DNA from 3 places in the Thermanaeromonas sp. C210 genome. Region 2 is predicted to be linked to each of the others. Evidence: riboswitches for the same ligand, from Rfam matches in the RefSeq annotation. Region 2 holds a riboswitch; each other region holds the start of a gene.
What was found. Region 2 has a riboswitch for cobalamin ahead of TAMC210_RS09215 (energy-coupling factor ABC transporter permease). Riboswitches for the same ligand answer to the same signal wherever they lie in the genome.
Positions count from the first base shown of each region.

Region 1: it holds a riboswitch for cobalamin, as region 2 does, so the genes downstream of both, TAMC210_RS11200 (ABC transporter substrate-binding protein) here and TAMC210_RS09215 (energy-coupling factor ABC transporter permease) in region 2, are expected to answer to the same signal.
Region 3: it holds a riboswitch for cobalamin, as region 2 does, so the genes downstream of both, cobU (bifunctional adenosylcobinamide kinase/adenosylcobinamide-phosphate guanylyltransferase) here and TAMC210_RS09215 (energy-coupling factor ABC transporter permease) in region 2, are expected to answer to the same signal.

Region 1 covers NZ_BLWF01000004.1:176,537-183,910, forward strand. Annotated here, with positions in the region: gene TAMC210_RS11175 (Gfo/Idh/MocA family protein) at 1-556, shown strand, start outside; gene TAMC210_RS11180 (acyltransferase) at 496-1,104, shown strand; gene TAMC210_RS13700 (hypothetical protein) at 1,091-1,219, shown strand; gene TAMC210_RS11185 (diphthine--ammonia ligase) at 1,316-2,005, opposite strand; gene TAMC210_RS11190 (ABC transporter ATP-binding protein) at 2,058-3,353, opposite strand; gene TAMC210_RS11195 (FecCD family ABC transporter permease) at 3,368-4,471, opposite strand; gene TAMC210_RS11200 (ABC transporter substrate-binding protein) at 4,522-5,511, opposite strand; cobalamin riboswitch at 5,660-5,856, opposite strand; gene TAMC210_RS11205 (MFS transporter) at 6,258-7,374, shown strand, end outside.
Region 2 covers NZ_BLWF01000003.1:362,296-369,669, forward strand. Annotated here, with positions in the region: gene TAMC210_RS09205 (aspartate kinase) at 1-239, shown strand, start outside; gene TAMC210_RS09210 (hypothetical protein) at 291-731, opposite strand; cobalamin riboswitch at 837-1,031, shown strand; gene TAMC210_RS09215 (energy-coupling factor ABC transporter permease) at 1,358-2,056, shown strand; gene TAMC210_RS09220 (energy-coupling factor ABC transporter substrate-binding protein) at 2,074-2,367, shown strand; gene cbiQ (cobalt ECF transporter T component CbiQ) at 2,436-3,242, shown strand; gene TAMC210_RS09230 (ATP-binding cassette domain-containing protein) at 3,208-4,086, shown strand; gene TAMC210_RS09235 (DUF3343 domain-containing protein) at 4,117-4,401, shown strand; gene mqnC (cyclic dehypoxanthinyl futalosine synthase) at 4,403-5,461, opposite strand; gene TAMC210_RS09245 (menaquinone biosynthetic enzyme MqnA/MqnD family protein) at 5,442-6,290, opposite strand; gene mqnE (aminofutalosine synthase MqnE) at 6,315-7,374, opposite strand, start outside.
Region 3 covers NZ_BLWF01000004.1:55,625-62,998, forward strand. Annotated here, with positions in the region: gene TAMC210_RS10565 (cobalt-precorrin 5A hydrolase) at 1-85, opposite strand, end outside; gene cobM (precorrin-4 C(11)-methyltransferase) at 78-842, opposite strand; gene cobI (precorrin-2 C(20)-methyltransferase) at 839-1,555, opposite strand; gene cbiT (precorrin-6Y C5,15-methyltransferase (decarboxylating) subunit CbiT) at 1,776-2,384, opposite strand; gene cbiE (precorrin-6y C5,15-methyltransferase (decarboxylating) subunit CbiE) at 2,365-3,018, opposite strand; gene cbiD (cobalt-precorrin-5B (C(1))-methyltransferase CbiD) at 3,008-4,114, opposite strand; gene cobU (bifunctional adenosylcobinamide kinase/adenosylcobinamide-phosphate guanylyltransferase) at 4,101-4,685, opposite strand; cobalamin riboswitch at 4,793-4,970, opposite strand; gene TAMC210_RS10600 (PHP domain-containing protein) at 5,117-6,016, opposite strand; gene TAMC210_RS10605 (hypothetical protein) at 6,034-6,558, opposite strand; gene rny (ribonuclease Y) at 6,724-7,374, opposite strand, start outside.

The DNA.
Region 1 (7,374 bases), on a different contig from region 2:
GGGGCGAGTGCGGTCAGCCGAGAATGTGCTATGGAGTTTCGGCGTTCACGATATCGCCGTGCTCCTCTACCTGGTAGGGCAAAAACCCCAGCAGGTAAAAGCCAGCGGGCAGTGTTTCCTGCAAAAAGAGATTGCAGACGACGTCTACCTGCACCTGAGGTTTCCCGGTGGTATTGCAGCCCACCTGCATGTATCGTGGCTGTGGCCCGAGCAGCGACGCCTCCTTACCATCGCGGGTTCTAAAGCCATGCTTGTTTACGACGAGGTGCAACAGCGATTAACCCTGCACAAGAAGCGGATAACCCCCGACCTGCAGAACGAAGACGCCGGCAGTGAAGTCGTTTTTCAGGGGGAGGGGGAACCCCTATTGCTGGAGTGCCGCCATTTCCTGAATAGGGTTGCGGACCGCCGCCGGCCGCTCTCCGACGGTAAGGGTGCCCTGGAGGTAATCGCCGTGCTGGAAGAAGCAGAAAAACAGTTAAAGGAAGATGGGAAATGGAGCGGAAAGATTATTTCGTCCACGAATCAGCCTGCATCGATGCCGGGGCCAGAATAGGCAAAGGCACAAGAATATGGCACTTCAGCCATGTGATGAGCGGTGCCGAAATAGGAGAAAACTGCACCCTGGGCCAAAACGTCTTTGTGGCCAGTAACGTAAAAATAGGCAACAACGTTAAAATCCAGAATAACGTTTCTGTGTATGAAGGAGTCACCTTGGAAGACGACGTTTTCCTCGGCCCAAGTATGGTCTTTACCAATATCAAGACGCCCCGTGCCGCCTATCCCCGGAACACCAGCGACGACTACGTCCGCACTCTGGTAAAAAGGGGGGCCAGCATCGGTGCCAACGCGACTGTAATCTGCGGGGTGACTATAGGGGAATGGGCTTTCGTAGCAGCAGGGGCGGTGGTGACCAGGGACGTGCCGCCTTACACCCTGGTTGCCGGTGTGCCTGCCAGGCTTTGCGGCTGGGCCTGCGAGTGCGGCCGGCCTTTACGTTTCGAGGGCAGGAGAGCCGCCTGTATTGAATGCGGCAAGAGGTACGAGAAACGCGGCAAGAAAACTATCGTCAGGATAGGCGGGGTGGGCGATGGGTCAGGTTAAAATTCCCCTGCTGGATCTTACCCCGGAGATTGAGACCCTCCGGGAGGAGCTGACGTCTGTCGTCGACCTGATCATGCATCAGGGGCCAGCAAGCCGCCGCTTATTACTTAGCTGAACCGGCTTTGCATGATGAGCCGTTTGCGCGAAGTGGTCCAGCGCCCAGCGCCGATATTTTCCCCGAGCCAGCCCGTTTTGCGGATTGGCACGTGACCTACCGTCCAGCCTTGCCAGCAAGTGCCGGGGCTACCCTCACTTGTTGAAACCAATAGCCGTCGTGCAAGACTTGGCTTTCCATTTCTAGGGAGAGGGGGAAAGAAAAGATAGGACCATCTGTCACTACGGTGTGAAATTCCCCCTGCTCGCCCATGGGATCCACCCCCGAGCGCTCCATCCTATCGATAATTTCCTCGTCCAGGGTTTTCCCCAGAAGGCTTTTGTCCAGGATGTCATCTTTAACCGCGATAATCGTGGCTTTAAAGCCCAGCTCCAGGAACTCTCTCAAAAGTTCGCGATGAGGTTTTTTCCACAGGGGCAGGAAGGGAAAAATGCCCGCCGAAGAACAGGTATTCTCTACCCATTCCCGGTGGGCTTCCAGATCGATATCGCCGAAGACACCGGCCTCAATCCCCTGTTCCTTAAGTTGACGGAGCACCGATATAAATACGGCAGTATAGTCCTCCCACGAAGTTGCCCGGGTAACTAGGGGAATGCCGAGGGCCGCGGATTGACGGTGCAGCAGGTCCAAGGGCAGGCCGTGGGCCCGGGTCTTATCTCCCCCTTCCGCCAGGGTGGTAAATAGCGCCCGCGGCTTCCCACCCTCCCGGATGGCGTAATACAAGGCCAGGCAGGAGTCTTTTCCCCCGCTCCACGAGCAGAAAAAAGGCAAGCCCTTGATGGACACGAAAATGCCCCCTTTGTCTTATTTAGCTTTCATTCCAGTCCACAGATCCACATTACTCGGATAGCGTAATACCCTTAGCGAAATGACTTTGGATGGCCTCTAAGGCGGAGGTCTCGCTCGGCACCGAGCAAGCTCCCTTCTCTATCATTCGCTTATAGACCTTTGTGGCCGCTCCTCCGGTGTAATCCCTTTCCTCAATGGGGCTTTCGTCTACCAGAAATACGGGCAGGCCGCCGGACAGGGCCTCCTCAAGAGCGTAAAGGTTGCGGATATTTCCCTGGCCGAAGGGCACGCTGGCCAAGAGGGCGCAATCCGCCTTCTTCATTAGGGCCAGGTTGCGCCGGTGGTCTTCGTCGCCGATGGGAACAAAGGGGGGTATTTCCACCATCTCAATCCCCAAAAGCCTCCCCTGTTCCCAGTCCCGGTCGCCCCGGTTCAGGACGCCGGCCGTAACCTTCCACCCCCGGCAGAACATGGCCTCCATTAACCCGGCCGCCGTCCCTCCCCCGCCCACCAGGTGCACCGCAGGGCGGGAGTTACCGGACGTCCTCCCTGCGCTTCTACGGGGCAACAAGGTTACAAAAAGCCGCCCGTTCCCGGGGTGACGGCTGAGGAGGATTTCGCTATTGTAAGCCTTCCTTATGTTAGGCGTAGTAATCACCTTCTCCGGGGGACCGACGTCCACAATCTTGCCCCCGCTTAAAAGGATCACCCGCGGGAAATACTGGGCGGCCAGGTTCAAATCGTGGATGACCGCTATGATAGATATATTCTTGATGCGGTTGAGGTAGGCAAGTAAATCCAGTATTTCCACCTGGTAAGTAATATCCAGGTGGGAAGTAGGCTCGTCCAGAAGGAGAACTTCGGGTTCCTGGGCTAAGGCCCGGGCAATAATAACCCGCTGCCTCTCTCCTCCGCTCAGGCTGGACACCGGACGTTCCGCCAGGTGCAGGATCGAAGTAAGTTCCATGGCTTCACGTACAATGGCCAGGTCCCGCCAGCTTTCGCGCCTCAACAGCCCGGACAGGTGGGGCTGGCGGCCCATAAGAACAACTTCAGCCACTGTAAAGTCAAATTCCGTGACCGTTTCCTGGGGCACCACGGCCATACGCTTAGCCGTTTCCCGGGGCGAATACTCCCACAAATCCCGTCCGTCGAGCATAACTGCCCCCCGCTGGGGGCGAAGGGCGCGATCAAGACATTTAATAAGGGTGGATTTACCGGAACCGTTGGGTCCTATCACGGCTATCATTTCCCCCGGCCGCACCCGGAAAGTTATTCCCTCTAAGGCCGGGACGGAACTGTAGCTGTAGGTAATTCCGTGAACATCCAGTAGAACTTGGCCCAAGACCCCCACCTGCCCTAACTAAAGAACCTCATTTTCCTCCGATTGCGGAGGACGTAGATAAAGAAGGGACCTCCTGCCAGGGCCGTTATCAATCCCACGGGAAGCTCCGTAGGAGCCAAGACTGTTCTGGCCAGGGCGTCGGCGGCCACCAGGAGCGTGGCGCCCGCCAGGGCCGAAGCCGGGACCAGGAAACGGTGGTCAGGCCCGGCCATCAGCCGAACGGCATGGGGAACGATCAGCCCTACGAACCCGATCACGCCGCTGGTAGAAACGGCGGTGGCCGTTAAAAGGGTGGCCCCCGTCAGGAGAAGTTTTTTCGCCCGCTCGACTTCAACGCCCAGGTGGCCGGCCGTCTCTTCGCCTAAGAGGAGAAGATTTAGTTCACGGGCATGGAAGGCGACCACACCCGTCCCCAGGATGAAATAGGGAACTGCCACCCGGACGTAGGACCAATTAGAGCCGCTGAACCCCCCCATTAGCCAGAAAACAACCTGGTGCAGCCGTTCACCGGAGAAGTATACCAATAAGGAAACAATGGCCGACAGAAAAGAACCTACGGCGATCCCCGCCAAGAGCAGGGTAAAAATGGAAACGACATTCCCCGTTCTGGCCAGGTGGTAAACGAGGACCACGGTAGCCAGAGCCGCGGCGAAGGCCAGTACGGGCACGGAGCCTACCCCTAGAAGCCGGAAATCCAGGGCCAGTAACATGGCTACTGTAGCTCCCAGGGAAGCACCCGAAGAAACCCCAATAACGTACGGATCGGCCATAGGGTTACGAAACAATGCCTGAAAAGTGGCACCCGCAACTCCCAGGGATGCCCCTACCAGGGCGGCCAACACGACCCGCGGCAGCCGAAGCTCGATGATGATGGCCTTGTTCACCGGGTCATGGGCAAGACCAGAGCCGGAAATCATCCCCAGCGTTCTCAATAAGTCCGTCAGCGGGATGTGGACCGCTCCCACCCGAACGGCTACCATCATGGTGGTGAGCAACAGCACAAGAAGCAGTAAGATGAGGATCCTGGCCTTCCATCTCTTGTGCTCCAGTACCGTGAATGGTGTATCGGGTATTCCGGAGGAGGCCTCAGGACGAGTCGCGAGTTTAATTATTTCCATCCCCCATAATCCTCTCAGCGCTCTTTATGAGTTTCTCCTGGCCGCTCCCTTCACGACGACGGCTCGGCCGGCTCCTCGAACAGTTCCGGGTGGATTATTTTGGCCAGCACCTCCAGGGCCTCAACTATCCGCGGACCCGGACGGGAGATAATGTTGGCGTCCACGCCGAAAACGCGGTTATTCTTGATGGCCCTGACCTGCTGCCACCCATTCCGCGACTTCACCTGTTCAACCGTAAGGGATTCACTGCCGTGCCACTGGGGGAAAATAATCACTTCTGGATTCCGCTCTATGATGGCTTCGACACTGAATTCTGGGTAGTCGGCCTGGGCGTCATAAGCTATATTCCGACCGCCGGCCAGTTCTATTAACTGGCCGATAAGGGTCTGGGGTCCGGCAGTCATAAGGGGGTCCGAGTAGACTTCATAGTAGACCCACGGCCTCTTCTCCCGGGGTATCTCCTTTACCACGGCCTCAACCTTTTGCATTCTGCCCCTTAAATCGGCCACCAACCTGGCGGCGCCCTCGCCCGCGCCGGTCATCTTGCCTATCCATTCGATGCTTTCCAGGACGCCTTCTACCGTTTTAGGAGATACGACGGCAACAGGTATCCCCACTTCCTCCAGCCGCCTTACGGCCTGCTCGTGCATATTGGTGGCCAAGACCAGATCCGGCTGTAGCGCCACGATTTTTTCCACATTGGGGTTAGAAAAACCGCCTACTTTGGGCACTTCCGCGGCCTTTGGCGGATAATCGCTGTAGTCGTCAACTCCTACTACCTTGTCCCCCAAACCCAGGGCGAAAAGAATCTCCGTGTTGCCAGGGGAGAGGGACACCAACCTCTCCGGCCTCGACTCCAGGGTGACTGTTCTACCCATGTCGTCGGCGACAGTCAGGGGATACTCCTCACCACCGGCCGCCGGAGAATTCCTCACCTGTGTCGCTTTTCGGTCGGCACAACCGAATAAAAAGAACCCCAACGCCAGCACTATTATGACCGCCGAAACAACCCGCAACTTTCTCCGTCGTCTTAAGTACACCTCATCATCTCCTCCCGAACATCAAGACGCCGCTTACTTGGAGAGGTCTAGCCGCCATCCCGGAAACAAAAAACCCGGCTACGACGGACCGGGGTATCGTTTCCTCTGCCATTAAGTATAGCGTGGCCCCCTTTCCCCCGAAGGTTGACACCACACCCCCGGACGGGCAGGTCTCCTGACTCCCGGATCATCGCCCCACGGCGCCTTCCCGTTCCCTCACGGTGCTTTTTGAAAGGAGAACAGTGGCTCCTGCCGCAGGCTTCCCGGTCACAGTGGCGGGACCGTTCAGGATTCTCACCTGATTCCCTATTAAGTCTCTTGGACACCCGTCCGCAGAACTAGCTTGTCAGCAGTATTATAACTTATAATCGCTTAAAGGTCGAGGGGGAAATTCGTCTGAGTTATCCCCACTTTTTGCAGGGCAGGCCTGCTTGGGCTTGGAAGCGAGCGACTAAACCTGAGCGGTAGCCAAACTTAGCGAGGCGAAAGGCGGAGGCAGGCCCGAGGCCATGGATGGCCGAGGCCGGCAACTGAGACAGGAGGTCGAATTTGCCGGGAAGCCTGCCGGAGCCTTGAGCCAAGCGCTAGTTTGGCCCGCGAGGGTTTTTGGAGCGAGCGAAAGTCAAGCAGGCCTAGAAGCAAAACTGGGGATGCGCCAGGGAAATTCGTACCCCAGCAACTAGGAGACGCCTGCAACTGGTGATATAATTAAACTGCGACCGGTAAAAATTAAGGGGGATGACCTGATGAGCATAGCTGCGAGGCTCGAGCGCCTCCCCCTCAGCTCCTTTCATTATAAATTGCTCCTTATATGCGGCCTTGGCTGGCTGTTCGATGCCATGGATGTGGGGCTGATATCATTTGTCCTGCCGGCCATAGCTCAAGATTGGCAGCTAGACGCCGCGCAGCTGGGCGCCCTGGGAAGCATCGGTATGGCGGGCCTGGGACTGGGAGCCGTCCTCGGCGGGATCCTGGGTGATTTGTGGGGACGGAAACGGGTATTTACGTGTACTCTAGTAGTGTACGGTGTGGCTACCTTTCTGGCAGGATTGTCCACTAACTATGCCGTGTTAATGTTTACCAGGTTTGTTATCGGATTAGGTTTGGGAGCCGAAATACCTGTGGCCTTCACTTTGGCCAGCGAATTCTCACCGGCCGCACACCGGGGCCGCATGACGGTCCTTCTCGAAAGTTTTTGGGCCTTGGGTTGGATAGCGGCAGCGCTGGTCGGCTACCTCGCGGTTCCTTCCTGGGGGTGGCGAGCAGCCTTTTTCATCGGGGCCCTGCCGGCCCTTTATGCTGCCGTATTGAGGCGCGCCTTGCCCGAATCACCGTCGTATTTGGAAAAGGTCGGGCGCACTTTTGAGGCCGAGGCCATCGTCAGCAACGTAGAAAAGGCCTGCGGGATTTCGCCCGGTCCTGCCGCGGCCAATCTACCCTCACCTAACGGAGCGGGAGTAAACCGCCACGTAACCCGAGCCAAACTCTCTGACCTGTGGTCCCCGCGGTATCTCCGACGAACCCTGTGCCTGTGGATCCTGTGGTTTGGTATTAATGTGGCCTACTACGGGATTGTGACTTGGCTGCCCACCCTCATGGTGGGCAAAGGCTTCACCATCATCAAGAGCTTTGAGTATGTCCTGCTCATGACCATGGCCCAAATACCGGGATATTTCAGCGCCGCCTACCTGGTAGAAGTGATAGGCCGCAAGGCTACTCTAAGCGTATATCTCCTCATGAGCGGGTTAGGTGCCTATATGTTTGCCCAATCGGCTACGGTACATCAAGTAATACTATGGGGTTCCGTGATTTACTTCTTTATGCTCGGTTCCTGGGGGGTACTCTACGCCTACACCCCCGAAA
Region 2 (7,374 bases):
AGGAAGAGATCGGGGCCACCTCCGTGGCCTATGATGATAAGGTGGCCAAGGTATCCATTGTAGGCGCCGGCATGATTACCAACCCGGGTGTGGCCGCGGGCATGTTCGCCTGCCTGGCGGAAGAAGGCATCAATATCCATATGATCAGTACTTCCGAGATTAAAGTATCCTGTATTATCGACGAAGAACATCTCGCCAGGGCCATGCGAGCTTTGCATAAATGGTTCGGACTGGACTAAACCCGAAGGTAATTGCCGGTGAACCTAAATATTAACAAGCCCGGGGTCCATTCAGTTACCCCGGGTTTGGACTTTTTCGGAAGGGGTTTGGCTCGAGCTAAATTCTGAGACCTGGTTGCGGATGCGAATACTGCGCTTGAATTCTATCAGTATATCCAATATCTCGTGCAAGAAGGGGCTACCAAAGGTAGACATTAAACCCACAGCGATCATGTTAAGCAACAGATACAGGCCGGGGTAGGATGTTTTTATACCGGCAAAGGCGGCGCCCAATCCTAAGAGGCCAAAGACGTCCACGGCTGCTATACCTGCCAGAAGAGCGGAAACGATGGCATTGGCTAGCAAGACCCTTAGTTGCCGCCTTTTTTCCAGCACGGGGTCGTCTAGTTTCTGCCCCAGCCACGGCCATCGCCCCTTGAGCTGTTCTACTATTCCCTGGGCAGCAGCAAAGATGGCCCCCAGGATCCCCAGGAGTTGGCTCAGATCATCCATGGCCGTTCACCCCTGACTTTAATAATATGCTTTATAATCAGGATATTAATGCGGCCGGGGCCTTGCTACTTCGGGGAGGTTCCGGTATAATAGAACCAGCCACAACTTACCTACTAGGGGACGAGTTAAGCTGCCTGACGGCAGCGAGGGGAAGTCAGTGAGATTCTGACGCGGTCCCGCCACTGTGACAGGGAGCGAGCCCACAAACTAAAGACTAAAGAGCCACTGGGCCTTGGCCTGGGAAGGCGTGGGCAAGCGAGGAACTGGAGCCAGGAGACCCGCTCGTTCCCGTATGGTACCATATCCCTACGGCGGATAGGGGGTGGTGCGGGTTAGCTACCTTCCGTGATCATGTAGGGCGGAAGGTTTTAATTTTATTTGGGAGGAAAGCCCTCAAAACTTAAACGGGGTGCCTAGTTGGCAGGTAAGGAGGGCTCGCCTAAGAATCCCCTTGTGAAGGGATTTTTGAGGCCGGCCTTTTAAGCCGGGGCGGTGGAAACTCGCCGACAGGGTTCGCGAGAGGAATTTTAAGGATTATCCGGCAAGGGATGTCCATGGAATTTTATCAAAGGAGGAAGAGTATGTACCGGCGCACCTCTTTAATAGGGATATTAGGAACATACCTTATGTTAATTTCTTTAATCCTGCCGCGCCCGGCCTATGCCATGCACATTATGGAAGGCTTTTTGCCCCTGGGGTGGGCAGGCTTCTGGTTCCTGGCAGTAATTCCCTTCTGGGTGGCAGGCTTGCTCGCCGTAAAGGCTAAAGTGCAGGGGAACCCCTCCTTAAAGCTATTGCTGGGCCTGGCCGGCGCTTTCGCCTTTGTGCTTTCGGCGTTAAAACTCCCTTCAGTGACGGGAAGCTGCTCGCATCCCACGGGAGTAGGGCTGGGCGCTATACTCTTTGGGCCCTTAGTAATGAGCCTTTTAGGAGCCATTGTGCTGCTATTTCAGGCTCTGCTATTAGCCCACGGGGGTCTTACCACCCTGGGAGCCAATACTTTTTCCATGGCGGTGGTTGGCCCCCTGGTATCTTACGGTACTTACAAGCTATTGCAGAAAGTGAAAGCTCCCCTGTGGCTGGCCACCTTCCTGGCTGCCGCCCTGGGCGACCTGTTAACGTATGTTACTACGGCCTTCCAGTTAGCCCTGGCTTTCCCGGCTCAGCAAGGAGGAATTAGTGCTTCCTTTATAAAGTTCATGGGTATTTTTGCCCTGACCCAGATACCCTTGACCGTCATTGAGGGATTGTTGACGGTTGTGGTGTTTAACTTCCTGGTCGCCTATAGCAGGCAAGAATTGAAAGATTTGGCCGTGCTCAGCTAAGAGAGGGGGAAAAGCAGGTGAATATAACCCACAAGAATGTTATCCTCCTCTTACTTGCTTTGGCGCTAATATTAACCCCCTTTATTGTTCAACAAGGAGCCGACTTCGCCGGAGCCGACGGGAAGGCCCAAGAAATTATCGGGGAGGTCCAGCCCGGATATCAGCCCTGGTTTTCCTCTTTATGGGAACCCCCCAGCGGCGAGGTAGAGAGTTTCCTGTTTGCAGTGCAGGCGGCGCTGGGCAGTGGGTTTGTTTGTTACTACCTGGGCTACCTGAAGGGCAAGGCTGTAAGTGAGAAAAGACAGGGGTAGAACCAGGGGCGTAGGTTATTCCCGGGGGCGGGACCCTTACCGAGACCCGGCAAGGAAGCGACCGGAGTATGCTTAGTATAGAGCGATACGCCTACAGCAATAAATGGCGGAAGGTCCACCCGGGAGAAAAAGTGGCCCTAGCCGTAGGCACCTTGGTCCTGGCTTTGAACGCCGGGTGCCTGTGGACCTCTCTAGCCATCTTGGCTTTAACGGCCTGGCTCTTGGTCGCCGTAGCCGGCGTCCCCCTCCGCTTCTACCTCCGCTTGCTGGTGATACCCCTTGCTTTCTTAGCGGCCGGCGTTATAGCCTTAGTAATTACCGTGACGTGGGAAGGATCTCGGGAGATGCTCTACAGCGTGAGCATCGGAAGTTTAACGGTAGGAATAGCCGGGCAGGATGTGGTCAGGGCGGGGAGGCTCTTATTACGCGTCCTCTCCGGCGTTTCCTGTCTCTACTTCCTGGCCCTTACTACACCGGTAACAGAAATTATGCGGGTGTTCCGCCGGGTGGGGATACCGTCCCTTTTCCTGGAACTGATGGCCCTGGTCTATCGCTTTACTTTTGTGTTATGGGAGACAGCTGCAAGTATGTATGTGTCCCAAGCTTCCCGGCTGGGATACAGCTCGTGGTGCAGATCCTTATCGTCACTAGGCCAATTGGTCGCCAACCTGTTTCTAAAAAGCTTTCAGAGGTCACAAATGCTGAATGCCGCCCTCCTTGCGCGGGGATTCGACGGTGAGTTTAGGGTGCTGGAGCCCGCCTACTGCTTCTCCAAGCGCCGTATACTCCTTATTGTTCTCTGGTTGGTGTTCCTGGTAGTCCTGGACCGGTACGGCGGAGGTGAAGGATTTGGAGGCTATTTTGGCCGCCCGTGACCTTGAGTTTACCTACCCCGATGGAACCGCCGCTTTGCGGGGCCTTTCTCTAGAGATAGAACGGGGGAGTAAAGTGGCCGTTTTGGGCCCTAATGGGGCGGGCAAGTCGACCCTTTTCTTGCATTTTAACGGTATTTTTCGGCCCCGGCGGGGGAAGATATTCTGGCAAGGGCAGGAAGTCCACTATGACCGCTCCTCATTGGCCGGTTTGCGCCAGAAGGTGGGGATCGTTTTTCAAGACCCGGACTCCCAGCTTTTTGCGGCCAGCGTATTCCAGGAGGTCTCCTTTGGCCCCTTAAATGTGGGTCTGCCGTCGGACGAAGTAAAGAGGCGGGTAGAAGAGGCGATGGCTGCCACCGGCATAACGGACCTGGCGGATAAGCCCACCCATTTCCTGAGCTATGGACAAAAAAAGAGGGTTTGTATCGCAGCCGTCCTGGCCATGGAACCGGAGGTGATAATCTTAGACGAGCCCACGGCTTCCCTCGATCCTTACCTTAGCAGTCAGGTTATCGGTCTGATGGATGAAATTAATCGAGCGGGGAAGACGGTGGTCCTTTCCACCCATGATGTAGACCTGGCTTACTCCTGGGCCGACCGGATTTTTGTCCTGAAATCGGGGCAATTGCTGGCCGGAGGGCGGCCGGAAGAGGTATTTCTCCAGTCTCAAATGATCCAGGAAGCCGGGTTGACTTTACCGTGGATACTGGAGGTGTACCTGGAGCTCCAAAAGAGAGGTTGGTCCCTAGGGCCTAGGCCACCCCGCTGTAAAGAAGCCCTTTGGGCCTGCCTTCCCTCGGCCTCCCAAGCCCCCGGGCCGATGCTCAAACTAGCCAAGGGGTAGTGCTATAATATATAAAACGGAGGTGTTAAGGTGGGCCGCGAGGTTACTCTTTTCACTTTTCCTTCAACTTATTATGCCTTGAGTGCGGAGAGGGCTTTGAAGGAAGCGGGGTTACAGGGCCAGCTAATACCCATGCCCCGAGAGCTCAGCTCTTTATGCGGTCTGGCCCTCGAGGTCGAAACTGCGGAAGAAGAAAAGGTCCTGCCTGTGCTGCGTTCTTCTGTAAAGATAGAAAAAAAGGTAAGGGCCATCAAGTCAAGGGGTTTGGTAGAAAAAATTGTGGAAGTGCAGGAACTGTGCCCTCCCCCAGAGTAAATCAGAAATACCGCAGGATGTTATAGACGTTGTCCCTCTGAGCCGGCCGGAAGCCGGCATTTTTAATCACCCGGATAATTTCCCCTTGGGAGCAGCGGTGATGAGCTCCCGCAGCCCTGACTACGTTTTCTTCCAGCATGGTGGACCCGAAGTCATTGGCGCCGAAGGATAAGGCTATCTGAGCCACCTTGGGTCCCTGAGTCACCCAGGAAACTTGGATATTGGGCACATTGTCCAGGTAGACGCGGCTTACGGCTAGGGTACGGAGGTAGTCCAGGGCCGTAGGCGCTGTACCTCCCAGGGCGGTATTTCCGGGCTGGTAAGTCCAGGGAATAAAGGCGGTGAAGCCCCCGGTTTTATCCTGCAAAGAGCGAATGGCTTCCAGGTGGGCTATACGGTCGGCTAGGGTATCCCGGCTCCCGAACATCATGGTAGCCGTAGTCTTAAGGCCTAACCGGTGGGCTGTAGCCATGACCTCCAGCCACCTCTCCGTCCTGGTCTTGCGGGGGCTTATTACCTGGCGTACACGGTCAACCAAAATCTCCGCTCCGCCGCCCGGCAGGGAGTCCAGACCGCTGGCTATGAGGCGGCGCAGAACTTCCTCAATGCTCAAGCCGCTCTTCTGGGCCAGGTAATCTATCTCCACTGGAGAAAGGGAATGGAGCTTTATAGGATAACGTTCTTTAATGCTCTTAAACAGGTCTTCAAAATAAGAAAGGGATAGCTCCGGATGCAGACCGCCTTGCATTAGGATTTGCGTCCCGCCTACAGCTATTGTTTCTTCAATCTTGGCAAAAATTTCTTCCTTGCTTAAGAAATAGCCTTCCGGGTGTCCCGGCGGGCGGTAGAAGGCACAGAAGCGACAGCCGCAAGTGCATATGTTGGTGTAATTGATATTTCTATCGATCACAAAGGTCACTATATTCTCCGGGTGAAGGCGCTTGCGGACGGTATCGGCAAGGTGACCCAGGAGCAAGAGATCGGCCGAACGTAAGAGTTCCAGCCCTTCCTGGGGTGTCAACCGTTCGCCCGCCTGGACTTTAGCCGTTATCCTTTTCATCTTCTGCCCTCCACAATTTGACGTTAACGGGAGCAGGAAGCAATCCCTGTTGGTAGGTATATTGATAAAAAGTATGCAGCCCTTCCAGGTGTTTCGGTGTCAAATCGTACTGGAGGTGGTGGAAATAGTCTATAAGGTCTGGAAGGGGCAATCCGGTAAGGGAAGAAGCCTGGGAAGCCAGCAAGGCCAGATGCTGCCTCCCCCATTCCTTAGCGGCCATTAAGCCCTGCCATATTTCTTTTAAAAGGCCGGGAGAACTTCGGGCGAATTCTTCTTGCACCACCACCAGGGCGAATACCATATGTTGGCCGGTAAACCGCTGCCACTCCCGGCCCAAGTCGTATATGTATAACCCCTGTTGGCGGTTGACTTGCAACAGGGCCTCATCGCCGATAACGAGGGTGGCTTCCGGGTCCGACCACCAGGGAGAAGTGCCCGGTGGCCGGGTAAAAAACTTTACTTGAAGGTTATAAAATCTTTCCACCAGGATGGACAATAAAGCCACACTGGTGGCCGAATAGGGCGTAAGGGAAACCCGTTTGCCTGCTAGTTCCGGCAAGGGCACTTTGCTCAGCAGAGCCACACTTTTTACCGGCCCCCAGGAAGAAATGGACAGGTCGGGGAGTACCAGGAATTTGTCGCATTGCTCGGCATAAGCAAAGGACGACACGGCACTGATTTCTATATGGCCCTCGGTCAAAGCCCGGTTTAACTCGCTGGGATGGCCGTAAACTATCTGCGCCGGAATCTTTACCAGACCTTCTTCCAGTGCATAGAAAATAGGCAGGCAATTAATGTAACTGATCCTGCCTATGCGTGGACGGCTCATCCGGTTCCACTCCTGGGATTAATTTTAGGGGTAGCGGCGTACTATGTTATAAAGGGTGTCCCGCTCCACCGGAACCCTTCCTGCTTCCCGTATCAGACGCAAGAACTCCTCCGCCGGTTGATATTGGGGAGTCTCAGCTCCGGCGTCGTGGGCGATGCGCTCTTCCCTCACCGTACCATCGAGGTCATCGACTCCAAAGTTCAGGGCAATTTGGGCCATCTTGGGGGTAAGCATTATCCAGAAGGCCTTTATGTGGTCGAAGTTGTCCAAAAGCAACCTGGCTATGGCCAGGGTTTTTAAATCGTCATAACCGGTGGTCGGAGGGAGTTCGGACAATCCGGTGTTGGACGGGTGAAAGGGTAGGGGAATAAAGGCGAGAAAGCCTCCCGTTTCGTCCTGGAGGCGGCGGAGGGCCAGCAAGTGGTCTATCCGGTCGGCCAGGCTTTCAATATGCCCGTAAAGCATGGTGGCGTTAGAGCGGATTCCCAAACTGTGGGCTACGGCGTGAACTTCCAGCCACTGCTCGCCGCTTATCTTGCGGGGGCAGATTCTCTGACGTATCTCCGGATTAAAGATCTCCGCTCCACCACCGGGCAAAGATCCTAAACCTGCTTCCCTCAGGCGCACTAAAACTTCCTTAAGGCTCAAACCGGATATTTCGCTCAGAAAAGCTATTTCTACTGCATCAAAGGCCTGCAGATGGGCCTGGGGAAGTATTTCTTTTATTATTCTCAGCATGTTTTCGTAATAGCTAAAGGGAATTTCCGGATTAAGCCCACCTACAATGTGAATTTCCGTGGGATTATATTTTTTAAATTGCCGGGCTTTCTCGGCTATTTCTTCCAGGCTTAAGGTGTAAGCGCCCTCCGCGTCGGGGGTTCTACCAAAGGCACAGAAGCGGCAGAGGTTGCGGCAGACGTTGGTGTAGTTAATGTGGGCGTTGTTGATGAAATACACTTCGTCGCCCACCTTCCGGCGGCGGGCGTAGTCGGCCAGATAGCCTATGGCTAAAAGATCGTTGGTTTCCATTAGCCGCAGACCGTCTTCCCGATTTAACCTCTCCCCCTGGAACACCTTCTCAGCA
Region 3 (7,374 bases), on a different contig from region 2:
CCGCTAAAGCCCGGGCCAGCCTTCGGGCCGTCTCGTATCCGGGCCGGGTCAAAGTGATGATGGCTACCCTGCCGCCTTCATCCACCGGATTTCTCCACCTTCCGGTAGCCGTGGCCGAAGGACGGGTGGTAGAGGCAGGAGCGCTGGTAAGGGCCGGCCAGGAAATCGCCGACCAGGAGGAGTGCCGTCCGCTCAATACCTTCCTGCCGGGCCTTAGCTGCAATATCCTCGAGGCTGCCCCAAATTACCTTTTCTTCCGGCCAGGAAGCTTTATAAACCACGGCCGCCGGCGTCTGCTCCCCGTACCCGCAGGCCAGTTCGGCCGTAGCCTCCTCCAGGCAGTGGGCGCTCAGGAAGAGGCAGAGGCTCGCGCGGTGGGCACTCAGGGCCCTCAGATTTTCGGCCTGAGGCACGGGAGTCCGGCCCCCGCGGCGGGTGAGGATAAGGGTCTGGCTCCGTCCTGGCACGGTAAATTCCCGGCCCAGGGCGGCGGCCGCCGCCGAGAAGGAACTCACTCCCGGCACCACCTCATAGGGGATGCCGCGGGCCTCCAGGGCCTCCATTTGTTCCCGTATAGCACCGTACAGGGAAGGATCGCCCGTATGTAGCCTTACCACCTCCCGTCCCCGCCGGACGGCCCCTTCCATAATCTCAACAATCTCCTCCAGGGTAAGAGAGGAGCTGTCGTAACATACCGCTTCCGGGTGCGCCCAGGCCAGCAAAGCCGGATTAACCAGGGATCCGGCATAGATAATGACCCCCGCCTGCTCCAATAGCCGTCTACCCTTAACGGTGATTAGTTCCGGGTCGCCCGGACCGGCCCCTACAAAGTAAACCTTCATTGCCGCTTTCCCCGCCCCTTTACGATAATCAAGGAAAGATAATCATGCCTTTGTCCCATGCCGGCTTCCAGATCCCAGGAAAAGGTTTCCCCCTTCTGGCCGCACCGGGTGGCGAGGACAGAGGTCCTCACCACGCCGGCCCGGGTCAGGACGCGAACGATCTCGTCGTAACGCCTCGCCACCTTCATGAGCACCAGATTGGGAAATAAGGGTATCAGCCCTTCCAAGGCCTCGGGGTCCTCCAGGGCGGGTATAATGGCCAGCGCCTCATCGCCCTTGGCCAGGGGCAGATTCAGCCTGGCGGCTGCCGCCGAGAAAGAAGTGATTCCCGGTACGGTTTCTATGGGGATGGAAGGGTCCAACCCTTGGATAATTTCCATAAGGTAACTGTAAGTGCTGTAAAGGCTTGCGTCTCCCAGGGTCAAAAAAGCCACATCCCTACCCTCCCGGAGCTTCCCCAGCAGCTCCCGCGCCGCCGCCTCCCAGCAGCGCTCGAGGTAAGAGCGGTCGCGGCTCATGGGCATAAACAGGGAGAGTATCTCCTGGTTTGGCCGCACAAAGGCCTGCACCACCCCCAGGGCGAGGCTTTCCTCTCCCCGCTGGGAAACGGGTACTGCCAGGACGGGCACCCTTTCCAAAATCCGTCGGGCTTTCAGGGTGAGGAGCTCTGGATCACCGGGACCCACTCCCACGCCGTATAATTTGCCGCTCATGGCCTTCCTCCTCCCACCGGCCTCCGGGCCTTTAGGGCCGGCTGTATCTCCTCTTCCCAACCCTGGTGGACCGGGATCCCCTGGTAGAACCTCCCGGCCCGGACGGCCCTTCGCCTCCGACCCCTTTCTCCGGCCCCACCGGGGATCCGCTATCACCCGCTAACACCCCACACGGCCCGGGACTTGACGCCTGGACCTGACGGACTAAAGCAGGACCTGACTAGGAACAGGCGCCGTCGGCCAGCTGAACAATATAAACCGGATTTAGGCTGCGGAACATCCGGCGCCCGCCCACCTCTTCCAACCTCGCTACATTTAATGCTACGGCCGAGGTGTGGTACCCCTTGCTCCGGCCGAAGGTCATACTATCCCACAGGGTTTCCAAGGTAACAGCATTAATGACCATGATCCCCCGGGGCTTCAGGGCCCTGCTACAGTACTCCAGAATATCCTTCAGCCGGCCCCCGCTGCCCCCGATAAAAATGCGGTCAGCCGGCGGCAGGCCCTCCAGGGCTTCAGGAGCCCTCCCCACTACCTGAACTACATTCCCCAAGCCGAAGGCCTGGATGTTAGCGCGGGTCAAATCCGCCGCCACCGGGTCCTCCTCGACGGCGTATAACGTTCCGGGATTAACCAATCGGGCGGCCTCTACCGTCAGGGACCCTGTACCGGAGCCGACGTCATATACCACCTGTCCCGGGGCCAGGCGCCCCTTGGCCAGGGTCAGTACCCGGATTTCCTCTTTAGTAAGGGGAACTGCCCCCCGGCTGAACATCCCGTCGGGAATGCCGGGAGTTATGTAGGGCCACTTACCGCCGGGAAAACCCACCGATGATCACCGCCGCCGCATCAAAATCGGCCCGGGCCAGCTCCTCGGCCGTCAGATACGCCGTCCTCTCTCCCGGCCCGCCCAGTTGACTTCCCACCCAGAGGACGGTTGCACCCAGCCCTTTACCCTCCATGTATCTTCCCACCGCCGCCGGCGTATTTTCCCCGCCGGTGAGGACGGCAAGTAGGATTTCCTGCCGGGCCAACCCCTCCAAATAGGGGTCCAGTACTCCCAGGGGCCGTCCGTGCAGGCTCACTATATTGGCCCTTTCCCAGCTGCATCCCAGCCGGGCGAAGGCCAGCTGCACCGAGCTTATTCCCGGCAGCACCCGCATTTCCTCCGGGCGAAAACGGCGCTGCAGCCAGCCCAAGAGGCTATAAAGGCCGGGATCTCCCGAGACCAGAACTGCTGTCGGGCGCCCCGCTACCGAACTCAAATACCGGTATAACCCTTCCAGATCGGCATCAATAATCCTGCGTTCCTTATCGAGGAAACCGAACAGTTCCAGGGCCCGGCGCCCTCCCACCAAAATCTCCGCCTCCGCTGCCGCCTGGTAAGCCGCCGGCGTAAGCCACATAGGATCGCCCGGTCCCACGCCGACCACCGTAAGCCAAGGCCGCCTTTCACCCTGCATGCTGCAAGTCCTCCATTATCCTAGCCCCTTCCTCGTCCTGGCCGACGATGCCACCGGCCAGGTCCAAGAAGGCGGTCCCCACCTCCAGGACATCCCCTACCAGCTCCCGGCTGCGCTTGCTGGCCACGGAAGCCAGATGGTCCCAGAATTCGCGGGACCGCCTTTCCTCCCAGAAACCGCGCAGAATTTGAACAACAACCTCCAGGGTATTGGCCGACAGTATAGCCTGCACCCCCTCGGGTGGGAGGCCCCAGGCTGCCGCCCTCGCAGCCACAATCTCCCGCCGGGCATCTGCCGTCCGGCTATGGGTATTAAAGATACCGCCGGCCACCTTCACTAACTTGCCCACGCCACCCCACAGGAGCACCTTCTTCAAGCCCCGCTCTGCACACGCCTTAAGCAGGTCTCCTATGTAGTTACCGCTCAAGATTACCGCCCTTTCCGGCAGGCCGTAACCCTCCACCGCCTGGCGCCGGCCCCGGCGGCCGGGCGTTAACACGATGGCTCTAAATCCCGCCGCCCGGGCTACATCAATTTGCGGGAGGAGGGAAACGCGCAGCGCCTCTTCCGACATGGGCTCTACAATGCCGGTAGTCCCCAGGATGGACAGGCCTCCTACAATTCCCAGGTGGGGGTTTAAAGTGCGCCGGGCCAGTTCCTCACCGCCGGGGATACTTATGGTGAGCTCCACACCCTCACCTTCGGGGATAAAATCCCTGACTGCTGCGAAAATCATGGCGCGGGGCACGGGATTGATGGCCGGCTCTCCCACCGGTACCGCCAGGCCCGGAAGAGTTACCTTTCCCACCCCTCTACCGGCCTTCAAAGTAATCCCCCGCCCTCCGGGACGCGCCCTCACCTGAACGGCGGCACCGTGGGTAATGTCGGGATCATCGCCTGCGTCTTTGATGACCGTAGCTTCTGCCCAGCCCTCCCCCCGCCGCACCGTTACCGGGAGTTCGATTACCTCTCCCCGGGGCAGGGTGACCCGCACTCGGTCCTCTGTTTTTCCGGGGCCCCAGAGGGCTTTTACCGCCGCCCTGGCTGCGGCCGCCGCGCAGGTACCGGTGGTATAGCCCTTTCTAAGATTGTTCATAGAGACCTCCTCCCGGTCCCTTAAGTTGCCTCCGGACAGCCAGGGATTTTACTTCCACGGGCAGGCCGCAGACCACTAGATACACCGCGTCGGCCCTGGAGGCCACTTCCTGATTGGCCAGGCCCAGGAGATCGCGATAAAGGCGGCCGAGGGGATAGGGTGGTACCACCCCTAATCCCACCTCATTGCTGACCAGGATAACGTCGGCCGGGGACTCCTGGGCCCTGCGGGCCACCTTCCGCAACCGGACCACGACCTCCTCCTCGCCGAGGCCCTCCTCTACCAGGAGGTTGCCCACATAAACCGCCAGGCAGTCCACCAGGAGGACCCTTCCCCTCTTCCCCCATTCTTTGATTACTTCCTCCAGGGCCACGGGTTCCTCCACCGTAGTCCAGCAGTCCGGCCTCCGGGCCTTATGGCGGGCCACCCGGGCGGCCATCTCCTCATCCGTGACCCTGGCGGTGGCCACATAAACGACCTCCTCACCCCAGCTCGCGGCCAACTCTTCGGCAAAGCGGCTCTTACCGCTCCGCACCCCTCCCGTAATGAGTACCAGCCTTCCCCGTTCCAATCCCGGACCTCCCTAAACTGCCTAGCTCCACATACCAAAAAACCCAGCCTCTCGCCTAGAGGCTGGGTTGCTATTATCCTTCCATCGGGCCCTTCCCTTGACGCGAGGGTCTACAGTCACCACAGGCAGGTCTCCTGGCTCCGGCTCACCGCCATCCTTCCCCTTCCCAGGGCGTACCCCAGTGGGCTTTCTGAAGGATAGCTCCCCGGTTACAGTGGCGCGACCGCTCAGGATTTTCACCTGATTCCCTTTTAGCCTTACGGCACCTGTGGTCGTCCGCTATTTTTTCCTTCAGTATAGCGCAAGATCGTTCACTAATCAAGGGTTTCCTGTCGCAATCATGCCCCTTGTTCTCGTCCGGCCACCACTCCTAAACCCCGGAGCTAAAAGAGCCCGCCGGAGTCTAGCTCTAGGGCGGCTGCGCTGGGAGGCTAAAGCTTCCCGGGTCCTTCTCCCGACCGGCCAGGCCTCTCCCCTTCCCCGCCATCAAAGGCACTCCTTAGGGCACGGGCACACCCCTTGAGTCTTTCTATGACCTCCTCGCCCACTGTCACGGCTCCCAGCTCGGCATGGTCCGGGATGTCCGGACCGTGAAAATCGGAGCCGCCGGTAACCAGGAGGCCGAGCTCTCCGGCCAGGTCCAGGTAGCGGGCCACCTCCTCCCGGCTGTGCTGGGGGTAATAGGCCTCAAGCCCCTGAAGCCCTCTGCTCGCCAGTTCCCTTATAATGGCGTCTTCGCCTATGAGGCCGGGATGGGCCAGCACGGCTACTCCCCGACAGGATCTGATAATCTCGACACCTTCGGCCGGCGCAAGTTTATACCGGGGCACATAGGCCGGCCGTCCCCGTTCCAGGAGCTCGGAAAAAGCAGCCTCGATGGAGGGAACAAGGCCCCGCGCTACCAGGGCCTGGGCAATATGCAGACGTCCGACGGCCTGCCCCCGGACCAGGGGAGACACGTCCTCCCAGGTAACGGGATAACCCAGCTCTTGCAACCGGGCGATGATCTTAAGGCACCGCCTGTACCGGGCCTCCTGCCGCTGTTGCAAGAAGCTGCGTAGCCTGTCCCCCTGGAAGTCGATATAATATCCCAGCAGGTGGACGTCACAACCCTCCCACTCGGTGCTCAACTCAATGCCCGGGATTACCTCAATACCATAAAGGGAAGCCACAGCCAGGGCTTCCTCTAAGCCGTCCACCGTGTCATGATCCGTAACCGCTATGGTCGCCAGCCCTTTTCGATGTGCCAGCCGGACCAGTTCGTGGGGCGTTAGCTTTCCATCCGAAGCGGTAGTATGGGTATGGAGGTCTCCGCCTTTGACTGCCGGCACCCCCCTGCTTCCCCGGCTTACTTTTGCTTGTTAAAAACCAGGACTCGGCCTTCCTCCCTAAAGGCTATCAGTTTTTTCTGGGTTGCTTCTCTCCTTATACTCTCCAACATGTGGTCGATTATTTCTTCCTGCACCAGCAGGTCTTCTTCCTGCACATTCTCATTAACATCCGCCACCAGGCTCTCGCCGAACTGCTGGCGTACGAGGGTCATTATAAGGTCAATTTCCCCCTGGGACAGGGTTCCCACATCCCTCTGCACCTCGAGAACGGTGAGCTGCTCGAAGCAGTGATAATCCAGGATGATTACCTGGGCCTCCCGCTGCTCCAGGAGATTAAAGGTGGCCAAAGACTTAACAAACTGCTCCCTGAACTCTTCCAGTTCCTCGCGGGGAACCCGGCCCCTCAGCATGAAGGAAAACTTTAGTATGCGGGCGCCCGGTTCATAATTGATGGTCCCTATCTCCGGATAGCGCACCAGTATAGAGATTAATAGTCCCACGCTGTCGGATATCTCGCCGTTGTACCGGTATCGTACGCCCATACTGTGCCACCTGCCTTCTACCTAAACGGTGTTCAAGGCTTAGTTCTGCGCCTTCTTCAAAAAATCCTGCCATCTTTTAGTTCGGGCCGCAAAAAATATGGTGGCAGAGATGGCAATTTAAGGCCTCTCCCTGCCACCCCTGCCTGTAAGCAACACCTTCCCGGCCTACTTGGCATAGTCCACGGCCCTTGTTTCCCGAATGACCACTACCTTAATCTGGCCCGGATATTCCAGTTCATGCTCGATCTTCTTCACTATGTCCCGGGCCAGCTGCACGGCCATGGTATCGTCTATTTTCTCGGGCTTGACTATGATGCGGATCTCGCGGCCTGCCTGTATGGCGTACGCCTTATCCACTCCGCTAAAGGAGTCGGCAATCTCCTCTAGTTTTTCCAGACGCTTGATGTAGGCCTCCAGCGTTTCCCGCCGCGCTCCGGGCCTGGCGGCGGAGATGGCATCGGCCGCCTGCACCAGCACAGCCTCGAGGCTGCGCGGCTCTATATCCCCGTGGTGGGCTGCAATGGCGTGGATTACCTCCGGGGACTCCCGGTATTTCTTGGCCAGCTCAACCCCGATATTGACATGGGGCCCTTCTACTTCGTAGTCTACGGCTTTCCCGATATCGTGGAGCAGGCCGGCACGCTTGGCCACCTGGACGTCGGCCCCCAGCTCGGCCGCCATGGAGCCCGCCAGAAAGGCCACCTCCAGCGAATGTTTCAGGACGTTCTGGCCGTAGCTGGTCCGGTACTTAAGCCGGCCCAACAACCTGATAAGTTCCGGGTGCAGGCCGTGAACGCCGGCCTCAAAAGCAGCCTG